DNA from 2 places in the Enterococcus sp. AMC1251 genome. Region 2 is predicted to be linked to the other one. Evidence: a T-box and tRNA genes for the amino acid it is inferred to sense, from the RefSeq annotation. Region 2 holds a T-box; the other holds one or more tRNA genes.

Region 1 (6,733 bases), 1.2 Mb from region 2:
TATAACGCCGGCTTAGCTCAGTTGGTAGAGCATCTGATTTGTAATCAGAGGGTCGAGGGTTCAAATCCTTTAGCCGGCATCCAGACTGCGGAAATAGCTCAGTGGTAGAGCACCACCTTGCCAAGGTGGGGGTCGCGGGTTCGAACCCCGTTTTCCGCTTAGCCTTTTCAAAACGCCGGGGTGGCGGAACTGGCAGACGCACAGGACTTAAAATCCTGCGGTGAGTGATCACCGTACCGGTTCGATTCCGGTCCTCGGCATTGCTTTGAACCACTATGAATGGCAATTGTGAAATTGACAGAATAGGGGTTGAAAAGTATAAAGCACCCATAGCTCAACTGGATAGAGTGCTTGACTACGAATCAAGAGGTTAGGGGTTCGACTCCCTTTGGGTGCATTTTTAGCTACGGGAAGTAGCTCAGCTTGGTAGAGCACTTGGTTTGGGACCAAGGGGTCGCAGGTTCGAATCCTGTCTTCCCGATTTATTTTGTGGGGCCTTAGCTCAGCTGGGAGAGCGCCTGCTTTGCACGCAGGAGGTCAGCGGTTCGATCCCGCTAGGCTCCATTAGTACTTTATTATTTTCGCGGTGTAGCTCAGCTGGCTAGAGCGTCCGGTTCATACCCGGGAGGTCGGGGGTTCGATCCCCTTCGCCGCGATTTCTTTTTTAAGAGCCAAGGACCTTTAGCTCAGTTGGTTAGAGCAGACGGCTCATAACCGTCCGGTCGTAGGTTCGAGTCCTACAAGGTCCATTGTAGTGACAATTAACAATATATTTATTTCGGAGGATTACCCAAGTCCGGCTGAAGGGAACGGTCTTGAAAACCGTCAGGCGGGTAAAACCGTGCAAGGGTTCGAATCCCTTATCCTCCTTTACTGAGAATCACTGTAAGTGGCTTTGCCAGAACAGATGATGAACAGTACTTGGCGAACGAAGTGAGAGAAGTAACCTTACTAGTAATCACCAAGAAAAATCACCTTTTATAGTCATATAGACTATATATTATCGCGGGGTGGAGCAGTCAGGTAGCTCGTCGGGCTCATAACCCGAAGGTCGTAGGTTCAAATCCTGCCCCCGCAATTGCTTTTAAATTTGTTTTAAAAGTATGAGTAGTATAGTGATGCAATACATTTATTATTGGTTTGGTAGTTCAGCTGGTTAGAATGCCTGCCTGTCACGCAGGAGGTCGCGGGTTCGAGTCCCGTCCAGACCGTTTTAAATGCGGGTGTAGTTTAGTGGTAAAACCACAGCCTTCCAAGCTGTTGTCGCGAGTTCGATTCTCGTCACCCGCTTTATGGGCCTATAGCTCAGCTGGTTAGAGCGCACGCCTGATAAGCGTGAGGTCGATGGTTCGAGTCCATTTAGGCCCATTTTTCAAATTATTTTCTTGGGGAAGTACTCAAGTGGCTGAAGAGGCGCCCCTGCTAAGGGTGTAGGTCGGGAAACCGGCGCGAGGGTTCAAATCCCTCCTTCTCCGTTTCATAGCGGCCCGTTGGTCAAGCGGTTAAGACACCGCCCTTTCACGGCGGTATCACGGGTTCGATTCCCGTACGGGTCATTTTTTAATATTTATTTCGGAGGATTACCCAAGTCCGGCTGAAGGGAACGGTCTTGAAAACCGTCAGGCGGGTAAAACCGTGCAAGGGTTCGAATCCCTTATCCTCCTTTACTGAGAATCGCTGTAAGTGGCTTTGCCAGAACAGATGATGAACATACTTGGCGAATGAAGTGAGAGAAGTAATCTTACTAGTAATCACCAAGAAATATCACCTTTTATAGTCATATAGACTATATATTATCGCGGGGTGGAGCAGTCAGGTAGCTCGTCGGGCTCATAACCCGAAGGTCGTAGGTTCAAATCCTGCCCCCGCAATTGCTTTTAAATTTGTTTTAAAAGTATGAGTAGTATAGTGATGCAATACATTTATTATTGGTTTGGTAGTTCAGCTGGTTAGAATGCCTGCCTGTCACGCAGGAGGTCGCGGGTTCGAGTCCCGTCCAGACCGTTTTATTTATTTTTGGCGCAGTAGCTCAGTTGGTAGAGCAACGGATTGAAGCTCCGTGTGTCGGCAGTTCGATTCTGTCTTGCGCCATTTTGAAAGAAGAAACATGCGGGTGTAGTTTAGTGGTAAAACCACAGCCTTCCAAGCTGTTGTCGCGAGTTCGATTCTCGTCACCCGCTTTTTTTCTTTAAGGGCCTATAGCTCAGCTGGTTAGAGCGCACGCCTGATAAGCGTGAGGTCGATGGTTCGAGTCCATTTAGGCCCATAATTTGTAAAAGGCCCGTTGGTCAAGCGGTTAAGACACCGCCCTTTCACGGCGGTATCACGGGTTCGATTCCCGTACGGGTCATGTCTTTAAAGCATTTTGCTAGTTGCATAATGTTTTTTTTTATATTTTTTTTATGAAAACGTTGACAATGCAGTTGTAATAATGTATTCTAAGCTTGTACACAACAAGTGAATATACGGATAGTGATTGTTTAAATACAAGCTAAACCTAATTTTTCCAAAAAGGGAGAGTATCTTCTTTTTTGGAAAGGTTGGGTTTTTCTTTTTTTATGATCAAAGGAGTTAGGAGTGAAGAAGGGAGTGAAAAAATGATTATTCAAAAAATTTTGAATAATAATGTTGTGATTACGTTGGATGTGAATGAACAAGAACAAATTGTGATGGGACGTGGTATTGCATTTAAAAGAAAGATTGGAGACTTTGTAGCAGAAGAGCAGATCGATCAAGTTTTTCGTTTAGCCAACCAAGATACTTCTTTGAAATTTCAAGAGTTGTTAGGGGAACTACCTCTAGAAGTAATGCAGCTGTCAGACGAAATAATCAAGTATGCAAAAACAAAACTAGGTAAAAAATTAAATGATACTATTTTTATTTCTTTAACAGATCATCTTCATACTGCATTAGAGAGAATGAGACAAGGAATTGAAGTGAAAAATTTTTTGTTATGGGATATCAAGCGTTTTTTTTCAGATGAATATTTTATTGGGAATAAGGCAGTTGACATGGTTAAAGAAAAATTGGGTGTTCAATTGTCAGAAGATGAAGCAGGATTTATCGCTTTACATCTGGTTAATGCGGAAATGGATGAAGAAATTGGCAATGTTTATGAACTAACAAAAATTATGCAAGAGATTACAAATATTGTTAAATATCATTTTAAAATTACTTTTAATGAAGACTCAGTTTATTTTTATCGTTTTAGTACTCATTTAAAATTTTTTGCTTATCGTTTATTAAATCATAAAGAATTTCGAGATGAAGATGATGGAGAATTATATGAAGTGATTAAAAAAAAGTACCGTAATGCATATAATTGTGTAAATAAAATCGCGGCGTTTTTGACGGAAAATTATTGTTATGCTATTTCTAGGGAAGAAAAGATGTATTTGATTATTCATATCGCGCGTGTAGTACAAACCAATGGTTAGCAAGATTATTATCTTAATAGATCAGCAATATGATGAAAGGTGGATAGAAGAGAAGCAATGTACAGTAAGACCCTTTGGATAGTGACATTAAGTTGGCTAAACCTTCAAAAGTAATGTATTGAAAAAAACGAAACTTTGGAGGAATAAAAAATGGGAAAATATCATGATTTGGCAGAGAAAATTGTTAACAATGTAGGTGGAAAAGAGAATATTAATAGCTTGACACATTGTGTTACACGCTTACGTTTTAAGTTGAAAGATGAAGCAAAAGCAAATGACGATATATTGAAAAATATGGATGGCGTAGTCACTGTAATGAAAAGCGGTGGGCAATATCAAGTAGTAATTGGAAATCATGTGCCTGCAGTTTATGAAGATGTTCTAAGCATTGCTGGGATTTCAGCAGATGCAGAACAAGGATCATCTGGGGGAAATTTATTTAATCGTTTGATTGATATATTAAGTGGTTGTTTCCAACCTTTCTTAGGTGCCTTAGCTGCAGCAGGAATGGTAAAAGGACTAAATGCATTACTTGTTTTCTTGAAATTATATGCAGATACTTCTGGAACGTATACGATGTTAAATGGTATTGGTGATGCAATTTTTTATTTCATGCCAGTGATTCTAGGCTATACAGCAGCTAGAAAATTTAATTTAAACCCAATGGTGGGGATTGTTATTGGAGCTGCCCTTTGCTACCCTACAGTGCAAGGCAGCGCATTACAAGCGGCCTTTGAAACAACTGCAGGAGCTGGAGCAGCAGCGCCATATAGTTTATTAGGATTACCTGCTTATGATACGTTTTTAGGTATTCCATGGGTTGGTGCGGGTTATACAAGTAGTGTTGTACCGATAATATTCATTGTTGCCTTTGCAGCGCAAATTCAAAAACTTTTCAAGAAACTTATTCCTGAAGTTGTTCAAACGTTCTTGGTACCATTTTTTGTACTATTGATTGCATTGCCGATTGGTTTCTTAGTCATTGGTCCGATTATCAGTATGTTGACAGATTTATTGAGTGCTGGCTTCCAATCTTTGATGGGCTTCTCACCAGCATTGTATGGCGTTATCCTTGGTTTCTTCTGGCAAGTATTAGTTATTTTCGGTTTACACTGGAGTGTGGTGCCGCTTGCAATCATGCAAATTACTCAAGAAGGAGCAAGTCAAGTATTAGTTGGTTCTTTTGCGGCAAGTTTTGCTCAAACAGCAGTAGTTATGGCTATGTTCTTTAAGTTAAAAGATGCGAAAATGAAAGCTCTTTGTCCTCCTGCAATCATTTCTGGGATTTTCGGAGTAACTGAACCTGCCATTTATGGTATTACGTTGCCAAGAAAAACACCGTTCATTTTTTCAATGATCGGAGCTGCAGTCGGTGGATTGTATTTAATGATCAATGGAGTAACTTCTTATACCATGGGTGGATTAGGAATTTTCGGTGTATTAAACTTTATCAATGGTGATGATGCAAGTGGAATGATTCATTCATTTGTCGCAATCTTAATTGCTGTTGTTATCGGTTTCTCATTGACATTCTTTTTCTGGAAAGATGATACAGTTGTAGAAGAAGTGACGGAAAATAGAAAAGCGCAAAAAGCAATCAAAGAAGCAGTTCTAAGTCCAGTTAAAGGACATGTTTTACCATTAAGTAAAGCAAGTGATCAAGCATTTGCTCAGGGTGCTTTAGGAAAAGGGATTTTAATTGAACCGACAGAAGGCGTCGTTAGAGCACCATTTGACGGCACTGTGATGACTTTGTTTCCGACGTTACATGCAATCGGTTTGATATCAGATCAAGGAATGGAGTTATTAATTCATATAGGTATGGATACTGTTCAATTAGAAGGAAACGGGTTTGAAGCAAAAGTAGCACAAGGTGAGAAAGTGAAAAAGGGACAAGTCCTAGTTACTTTTGATATCGAGGCAATCAAAGCAGCTGGTTACAGTGTAGAAACACCTGTTATTGTGACAAATACTGATGACTATTTAGATATTGTAGAAACACAAGAACGTGAAGTAACCTCAAATGATACATTGATTACTGGATTAACTTAAAAATAATAAATGAGAACAAAGCTTGCAGTAAAGCAAGATAGGTTTTACTGTAAGCTTATATTAGAAAGGAATTTTGAAATGGCATTTAGAAAAGACTTTTTATGGGGCGGCGCAACAGCGGCCAATCAATGTGAAGGTGGCTATAAGGAAGGTGGACGCGGATTAGCTAACGTGGATCTAGCACCAGTTGGACCCGATCGCTTTCCAGTGATTACTGGGGAGAAGAAAATGTTTGATTTTGATGATGAACATTTTTACCCAGCGCAAAATGCGATCGACATGTACCACCGTTATAAAGAAGATATCGCATTATTTGGCGAAATGGGGTTTAAAACCTACCGTTTATCGATTGCCTGGAGTCGTATTTTCCCTCTAGGAGACGAAACAGAGCCGAATGAAGAAGGCTTGAAGTTCTATGAAGATTTGTTCAAAGAATGCCGCAAACACAATATAGAGCCCCTTGTAACGATCACTCACTTTGATTGTCCAATGCACTTAGTGGAAAAATATGGCGCATGGCGCAGCCGTGAGCTGGTTGGCTTTTATGAAAATCTATGTAACGTGATCTTCAACCGTTATAAAGGCTTAGTAAAATATTGGTTAACGTTCAACGAAATCAATATGATTTTACATGCACCATTTATGGGGGCTGGTCTTTACTTTGAAGAAGGCGAAAATAAAGAACAAGTCAAATACCAAGCGGCGCATCACGAATTATTGGCAAGTGCGATTGCAACAAAAATCGCCCATGAAGTCGATCCAGAAAACCAAGTAGGGTGTATGTTAGCGGCAGGTACAAACTATGCCTATACATGTAAACCAGAAGATGTTTGGGCAGCACGCAAAGCCGATCGTGAGAATTTCTTCTTTATTGATGTGCAATCTCGTGGCGAATACCCAGCGTATGCGCTGAAAGAATTAGAACGAGAAGGCATTGAATTACCAATTGAAGAGGGCGACTTAGAATTACTGAAAGAGCACACAGTTGATTTTATTTCATTTTCTTATTACTCATCACGTGTGCAATCAACAGATCCGGCAATCAACGAAAAAACAGCTGGAAATATCTTTGCGTCAGTGAAAAACCCATACTTAGAAGCAAGTGAATGGGGCTGGCAAATCGATCCACTAGGCTTACGTACAACAATGAATGATCTATATGACCGTTACCAAAAACCATTATTTATCGTGGAAAACGGCTTAGGCGCAGTCGATACACCAGATGAAAATGGCAATGTGATCGA
Region 2 (6,733 bases):
TGTTATTGCGACAGGAATCGATCCTTCAAAAAAAGATCGTAAACCTCAACGTCAAAACAGACCTACTCAAATCCAAACAGTACAGCAAGCACCTGTCTTGGACATGGAGCAATCTAAACCATCACAACCCCAACCACAAGAAGAAACAAGTGCTTTTGGTGATTGGGATATCCGTCGCGAGCAGAACGTGCGACCAAAAGTGGAAGATACGACATTTGAAAATGTTGAGAAAAAAGATTTTGAAACATTTCATCGTGAAGAACCATCACAAAATAATGACGATGAATTAAATACACCGCCATTTTTCCGCAGAAAAAGATAGGAGCGACTTTTAATGAGGCTAGTTGATAATTTAGAAAAAATAAATCAAGAAATTCAGCTAGCATGTCAAAGAGCAGTGCGACCATCCAATGATGTAACGATGATTGCTGTGACTAAATCAGTGGAAAAAGACCTTGCCAAGGAGCTTGCTGAACTTGGTATTGAGAATATGGCTGAGAACCGAGTCGATAAATTACTGGATAAAAAAATGGCATTGAAAAATTTTTCATCTATTAAGTGGCATTTGATTGGTAATTTACAGCGTAGAAAGGTAAAATCAATAATAAATGAGATAGATTATTTTCACGCTTTGGACAGTTTAAAGTTAGCTGAGGAAATTCAGAAGCGTTCAGAAAAGCAAATTTCCTGTTTCGTTGAGGTGAATGTTACTGGCGAGGAAAGCAAACACGGATTTAAATCAGATGAAGTAATTGAGTTTATTAATCAATTAGTGGCATTTGATAGAATAAAAGTCGTAGGCTTAATGACTATGGCACCGTTAGATGCTTCCGAACAAGTTCTCCACGACGTGTTTTCTAAGTTAAAAAAACTGCAAACTGCAATAAATAATCAGCATCTGTCATATGCACCATGTGCAGAGCTTAGCATGGGAATGAGTAATGATTTTCCAATCGCTATTGAAGAGGGAGCAACTTTTGTACGAATCGGAACAGCAATATTCAGAGGTGCGTAAAGGAGGGGAATCTATGTCAATTTTCAGTAAAAATGCGTTATCGAACTTTTTTGGATTATCTGGTGAAGATGAATATGATAATTATGAAGAATACGAGGAGCAAAAGGCAGTTAATGAACAGCCAAGACAGACGGTTCGACAAGCACAGGTGCAAAGAGCAACTGCAACTGAGCCTTTGACCGAAAAACCATCTGCTCGTTATCGTTCAACAGAAACGCATCAAGATAAGAAAGAAAGTCATCAGGATACAGCATTTAATGAGCAAAAGGTTGTCTCCATGCGTAGTTCTAATAACTCAAATTCTAAACGTTCGCAAGATACACGTAATTCAGCTAAACCAGGTAAAATTACAATAATTGAGCCACGAGTTTATTCTGAGGCAATGAATATTGCTAAACATATTATTGCAAGTGATGCTGTGTTGATTAATTTTCATTTAGTGGAAGAAAATCAAGCAAGAAGAATTGTGGACTTTCTTACAGGAACAGTTTATGCGTTAGATGGAGACATTCAACGTGTAGGCGATGAAATTTTTCTTTGTACACCATCTAATATAGAAATTGATAGTGCTACCGCACAATCGTTAGCTAAGAAACAAATGTTTGATTTTTAGTTAGGAGGTAATGAGTATCGGTTTATTTATATTTCTATTATACACAGGTGTTCGAATCTATTCAGGTGTTTTAATCATATATGCATTGTTATCTTGGTTTCCAGGAGCATATGATTCTATGTTTGGTCGTTTGATTTCAAGAATTTCGGAACCTTACTTAAGTTTATTTGATCGACTAAATTTGAGCATAGGTATGGTTGGTTTTAATGTGATGATTGCAATCATTGTATTGAATTTAGTAGCGAATGGACTAGGACGAATTTTACTATCAATCATGTAATAAATATAAAAGAAAGGATGATTTGTCTATGAACGCAAATGTGTATCAACATTTTCGAAAAGATGAGCATCCTTTTGTTGATTCTGTTGGTGATTGGTTAGAGCAAGTAGAAAGTCAGTATGCTCCTTACTTATCAGATTTCTTAGATCCGAGACAGGCGTATATTTTAGAGACCTTAATTCGTCAAAATAGTGAGCTTGAGTTTCAATTTTACGGTGGTTATGAACAAGCTGAACGAAGACGCTGCCTGATTTTTCCTGATTACTACAAGGTAAAAGAAGAAGATTTTGAAGTAGAATTACTAGAAATTGTTTATCCTGTAAAATTTTCTACGTTGTCGCATGGAAAGGTACTGGGTACCTTGTTGAATACTGGGATCAAACGAGAATTTTTTGGCGATATTATTTCCGACAATGATAGATGGCAAGTGTTTGTTGCGAAAGAAATAGCAGATTTTGTTGTGACTCAGGTAGAAAAAATTGGAAAGATTTCTGTAAGATTAGAAAAAAGAAATTATACGGAAATGATTCTTCCCAAAGACGACTGGATACATGAACGGACAACTATAAGTTCGTTACGTCTGGATAATTTGATTTCTACCGTATATAATATATCTAGACAGAGATCAAAACAATTGATCGAATCTGGAAAAGTAAAAGTGAATTGGACGGAGAATACGAGACCAGATTTTTTAGTAGATTTGTTGGATATTGTGTCTATTAGAGGTTATGGTCGAATCCAAATTCAAGAGTTAGAAGGAAAGACGAAAAAAGATAAGTTTCGTTTGTTACTGGGAGTTCTACGAAAATAATCCAAAGAGGTGAAGGAATATGGCATTAACTCCATTAGATATTCAAAATAAAAACTTCTCTACAAAAATGAGAGGATACAACCAAGACGATGTCGATGATTTCTTAGATCAAGTAACGAAAGACTATGAAGACGCTCTTCAAAAAAATCGTGAACTTGAAAAATCATTAAAACATGCAGAAGAAAAATTACAGTATTTCAATGAATTAAAAGATGCGTTGAATCAATCAATTATCGTAGCTCAAGATACAGCTGATAAAGTTAAAACAAGTGCAAATAAGGAATCAGAAGTAATTGTTACTTCTGCTGAGAATACAGCCAACGAAATGATTTCTTCTGCTGAGAAACGTTCAAGCAATCTTATTACGTCTGCTGAAGAAAAAGCGAAAGAAATTTTAACAGACGCAACAGATCGAGCGCGTCAATTAGCTGCTGAAACGGATGATTTGAAGAAGAAAACACGTGTCTTCCATCAACGTTTAAGCTTGATGTTAGAAGCACAATTAGAACAAGTGAAGAGTGAAGAGTGGAATGAACTATTAAAACCATTTTCAAGTTATGTAAGTGATTCACATACGGTTATTAAAGAAGTATTAGCGCAAGAACTTGATAAAAGTGATGAAGTTGATACAGAGCCAGTTGTGGCAGTTGAGGAATCAACTCTTGAGAAAGCTGCAATTGATCCAAAAGCAATGCTTGATTTATTAAATAAAGATCCTAAATAGTTTCGTATAGAAATAGAACAGAAAAGTCAATAACCATTCTTTTAGCGAGTCAATGATAGTGAAAGATTGACAGACCCTGGTATTGAAAAGATCCTCTATTTTACTTCAAGTTTGAATAAAGTAAAACTTGACGAGTAATTTCGTTAACAATTAACAGAGGAAATAATTGAGTTGATTGATTATTTCAAATTTGGGTGGTAACACGAGTACTTTCGTCCCTTGGGATGAAAGTACTTTTTTGTTGTAAATCACTCCACTTCGTTTCGATCTCATCAATTTCAAAGAGCTAAAGTTCTAAGCATTGAAGGACCACGACGGGCTCTGCCAGAATGGATGATGAACAATACTTGGCGAATAAAGTGAGAGAAGTCGCTACGCTAGCGAATCACCAAAATGCTTGATCAAAATAAAATAAGAGGTGGGTTTATATGTTTTTAAATCTATCAATTAATACTTACAAACGAAAGCGAGGAAATAAAAATGAAAATGAAAGAAACATTACAATTAGGAAAAACAGCTTTTCCAATGCGTGGAAATTTACCAAATCGTGAAGTAGAATGGCAAAAAGAGTGGGAAGATCAAAAAATTTATGAAAAACGTCAACAATTAAACGAAGGTAAACCAACTTTTGTTCTTCATGATGGACCACCATATGCAAACGGAAATATTCATTTAGGTCATTCATTAAATAAAATCAGTAAAGATATCATTATCCGCTCAAAATCTATGTCTGGATTTCGCTCACCTTATGTTCCAGGTTGGGATACACATGGATTGCCGATCGAACAAGTACTGACAAATAAAGGCATCAAAAGAAAAGAAATGACCTTAGCTGAATATCGTGAAAAATGTGAAGAATATGCCCGTTCTCAAGTAGATACCCAACGTGCAGATTTCAAACGTTTAGGTGTTGCTGGAGATTGGGAACATCCTTATGTTACACTGGATCCAACGTATGAAGCAGCTGAAATTCGTGTATTTGGAAAAATGGCTGAAAAAGGCTATATTTACAAAGGGTTAAAACCAATTTATTGGTCTCCATCTAGCGAGTCTTCACTAGCAGAAGCTGAAATCGAATATAAAGACGTTAAGTCGGCATCTATTTATGTGGCGTTTAAAGTGGTTGATGGCAAAGGGATTTTAGACACAGATACATCATTTGTTATCTGGACAACAACGCCTTGGACTCTTCCAGCGAATTTAGGAATTTCGGTAAATCCTACTTATCAATATGTTGTTGTCAAAGCATATGGTAAAAAATACGTTGTCGCCAAAGATCTTTTGGACACAGTTAAAGAAGCAATTGGCTGGGATGACGTTGAAGTTCTTGATACGATTTCCGGTAAAGATATGGAATATATGACAGCGCAACATCCATTTTATGATCGTACATCATTAGTTATGCTAGGCGATCATGTAACATTAGATGCTGGTACTGGGTTAGTTCATACAGCTCCGGGACATGGTGAAGATGACTATATTGTCGGTAGAAAATATAATTTAGATGTTCTTTCACCTGTAGATAATCGTGGTGTGTTTACGGATGAAGCGCCTGGATTTGAAGGTGTCTTCTATGATAAAGCCAATCCAATGATTACCGCTTTACTTGATGAAAAAGATGCATTATTAAAATTGGATTTCTTTACACATAGTTATCCCCATGACTGGCGCACAAAGAAACCTGTCATTTATCGTGCAACACCACAATGGTTTGCATCAATCGATAAGTTTCGTCAAAACATTTTAGATGAAGTAGAAAAAGTTGACTGGATTCTTCCCTGGGGCAAAACGCGTCTTTACAATATGATTCGTGACCGTGGTGACTGGGTAATTTCTCGTCAACGTGCGTGGGGCGTACCGTTACCAATTTTCTACGCTGAAAACGGTGAACCAATTATTACACCTGAAACAATCGAACATGTAGCAAATTTATTTGCTGAGCATGGATCAAATGTCTGGTTCAAGCGTGAAGCGAAAGAATTGTTACCAGATGGGTTTACACATCCTGATTCGCCAAATGGTGAATTTACGAAAGAAAATGACATCATGGATGTATGGTTTGATTCTGGTTCTTCTCATGAGGCAGTATTGCGTCAACGTCCAGAACTGACTTTCCCAGCTGATATGTATCTAGAGGGCTCTGATCAATACCGTGGCTGGTTTAATTCGAGTATTACAACAAGTGTAGCCATCAATGGTGTAGCGCCGTATAAAGCTGTTTTATCTCAAGGTTTTACATTGGATGGCGAAGGCCGTAAGATGAGTAAATCATTGGGGAATACAATTTTACCTGATAAAGTGATCAAACAAATGGGTGCAGATATTTTACGCTTGTGGGTAAGTAGTGTGGATTATGAGGCAGATGTACGTGTTTCAATGGATATCTTAAATCAAGTGTCCGAAGTTTACCGTAAAATCCGTAATACAATGCGTTTCTTATTAGCCAATACAAGTGATTTTGAACCTAAAGAACATACAGTTGCTTATGAAGAGTTACGTTCTGTGGATAAATATATGATTGTCCGATTAAATCAAGTCATTCAAGAAATTCGTGAAAAAGGGTATGACAAATACAATTTCATGCAAATCTACCGTTCAGTGATGAACTTCTTAACGGTCGATCTATCTTCATTCTATTTAGATTTTGCTAAAGATGTTGTCTACATCGAAGCGGCAGATAATTATCAACGTCGTTGTATGCAAACAGTGTTCTATCAAACAGCTGTTGCATTAACAAAATTGTTAACACCAATTATTCCGCATACTTCTGAAGAAATCTGGAGCTTCCTAAAAGAAGATGAAGACTATGTTCAGTTGTCAGAGTTCCCAGGATATGAAGAGTTTGCTAACCAACAAGAGTTATTAGACACATGGGCGGCTTTCATGAACTTTAGAGATAATGTCTTAAAAGCATTAGAAGAAGCGCGTAATTCTAAATTAATCGGTAAATCGTTAGAAGCGAAAGTAACAGTTTACCCTAATGAGCAAATCCACGAATTGTTGACAGCTGTGGATGCAGATATCGCTCAATTATTGATTGTTTCTGATCTTGAGGTAGCAGTTTTACAAGCAGAAGTTCCTGAAAATGTTGAAAAATTCGATGATATGTCAATTCTTGTGGAAAAAGCAGCGGGTGAAACGTGTGAGCGTTGTCGTGCAGTACGTACAGACGTTGGTGAAGATGAAAAATTACCGCTTTTATGCGGACGTTGTGCCACAATCGTTGAAGAAAATTATCCTGAAGCTGTTGTTGAAGGATTTGAAGAATAAGAATAGTGATGGCAGTGAAA

What was found. A T-box is a leader RNA that pairs with one kind of tRNA and senses whether it is charged. The one in region 2 lies ahead of ileS (isoleucine--tRNA ligase), so its partner is inferred to be a tRNA-Ile.
Region 1: it encodes a tRNA-Ile, which carries the amino acid that the T-box ahead of ileS (isoleucine--tRNA ligase) is inferred to sense. The anticodon was not compared.

What each region holds. Positions count from the first base shown of each region.
Region 1 is NZ_CM177098.1:3,078,979-3,085,711, reverse strand. It holds tRNA gene AC4BBR_RS14620 (tRNA-Thr) at 7-79, shown strand; tRNA gene AC4BBR_RS14615 (tRNA-Gly) at 88-159, shown strand; tRNA gene AC4BBR_RS14610 (tRNA-Leu) at 175-260, shown strand; tRNA gene AC4BBR_RS14605 (tRNA-Arg) at 324-397, shown strand; tRNA gene AC4BBR_RS14600 (tRNA-Pro) at 408-481, shown strand; tRNA gene AC4BBR_RS14595 (tRNA-Ala) at 492-564, shown strand; tRNA gene AC4BBR_RS14590 (tRNA-Met) at 583-656, shown strand; tRNA gene AC4BBR_RS14585 (tRNA-Ile) at 676-749, shown strand; tRNA gene AC4BBR_RS14580 (tRNA-Ser) at 781-870, shown strand; tRNA gene AC4BBR_RS14575 (tRNA-Met) at 1,005-1,078, shown strand; tRNA gene AC4BBR_RS14570 (tRNA-Asp) at 1,138-1,211, shown strand; tRNA gene AC4BBR_RS14565 (tRNA-Gly) at 1,220-1,290, shown strand; tRNA gene AC4BBR_RS14560 (tRNA-Ile) at 1,295-1,368, shown strand; tRNA gene AC4BBR_RS14555 (tRNA-Ser) at 1,388-1,475, shown strand; tRNA gene AC4BBR_RS14550 (tRNA-Glu) at 1,485-1,556, shown strand; tRNA gene AC4BBR_RS14545 (tRNA-Ser) at 1,575-1,664, shown strand; tRNA gene AC4BBR_RS14540 (tRNA-Met) at 1,798-1,871, shown strand; tRNA gene AC4BBR_RS14535 (tRNA-Asp) at 1,931-2,004, shown strand; tRNA gene AC4BBR_RS14530 (tRNA-Phe) at 2,019-2,091, shown strand; tRNA gene AC4BBR_RS14525 (tRNA-Gly) at 2,110-2,180, shown strand; tRNA gene AC4BBR_RS14520 (tRNA-Ile) at 2,193-2,266, shown strand; tRNA gene AC4BBR_RS14515 (tRNA-Glu) at 2,279-2,350, shown strand; gene licT (BglG family transcription antiterminator LicT) at 2,598-3,437, shown strand; gene AC4BBR_RS14505 (beta-glucoside-specific PTS transporter subunit IIABC) at 3,588-5,489, shown strand; gene AC4BBR_RS14500 (6-phospho-beta-glucosidase) at 5,568-6,733, shown strand, end outside.
Region 2 is NZ_CM177098.1:745,757-752,489, forward strand. It holds gene ftsZ (cell division protein FtsZ) at 1-322, shown strand, start outside; gene AC4BBR_RS03515 (YggS family pyridoxal phosphate-dependent enzyme) at 335-1,015, shown strand; gene AC4BBR_RS03520 (cell division protein SepF) at 1,029-1,628, shown strand; gene AC4BBR_RS03525 (YggT family protein) at 1,639-1,908, shown strand; gene AC4BBR_RS03530 (YlmH family RNA-binding protein) at 1,937-2,719, shown strand; gene AC4BBR_RS03535 (DivIVA domain-containing protein) at 2,739-3,443, shown strand; T-box leader at 3,442-3,666, shown strand; gene ileS (isoleucine--tRNA ligase) at 3,924-6,713, shown strand.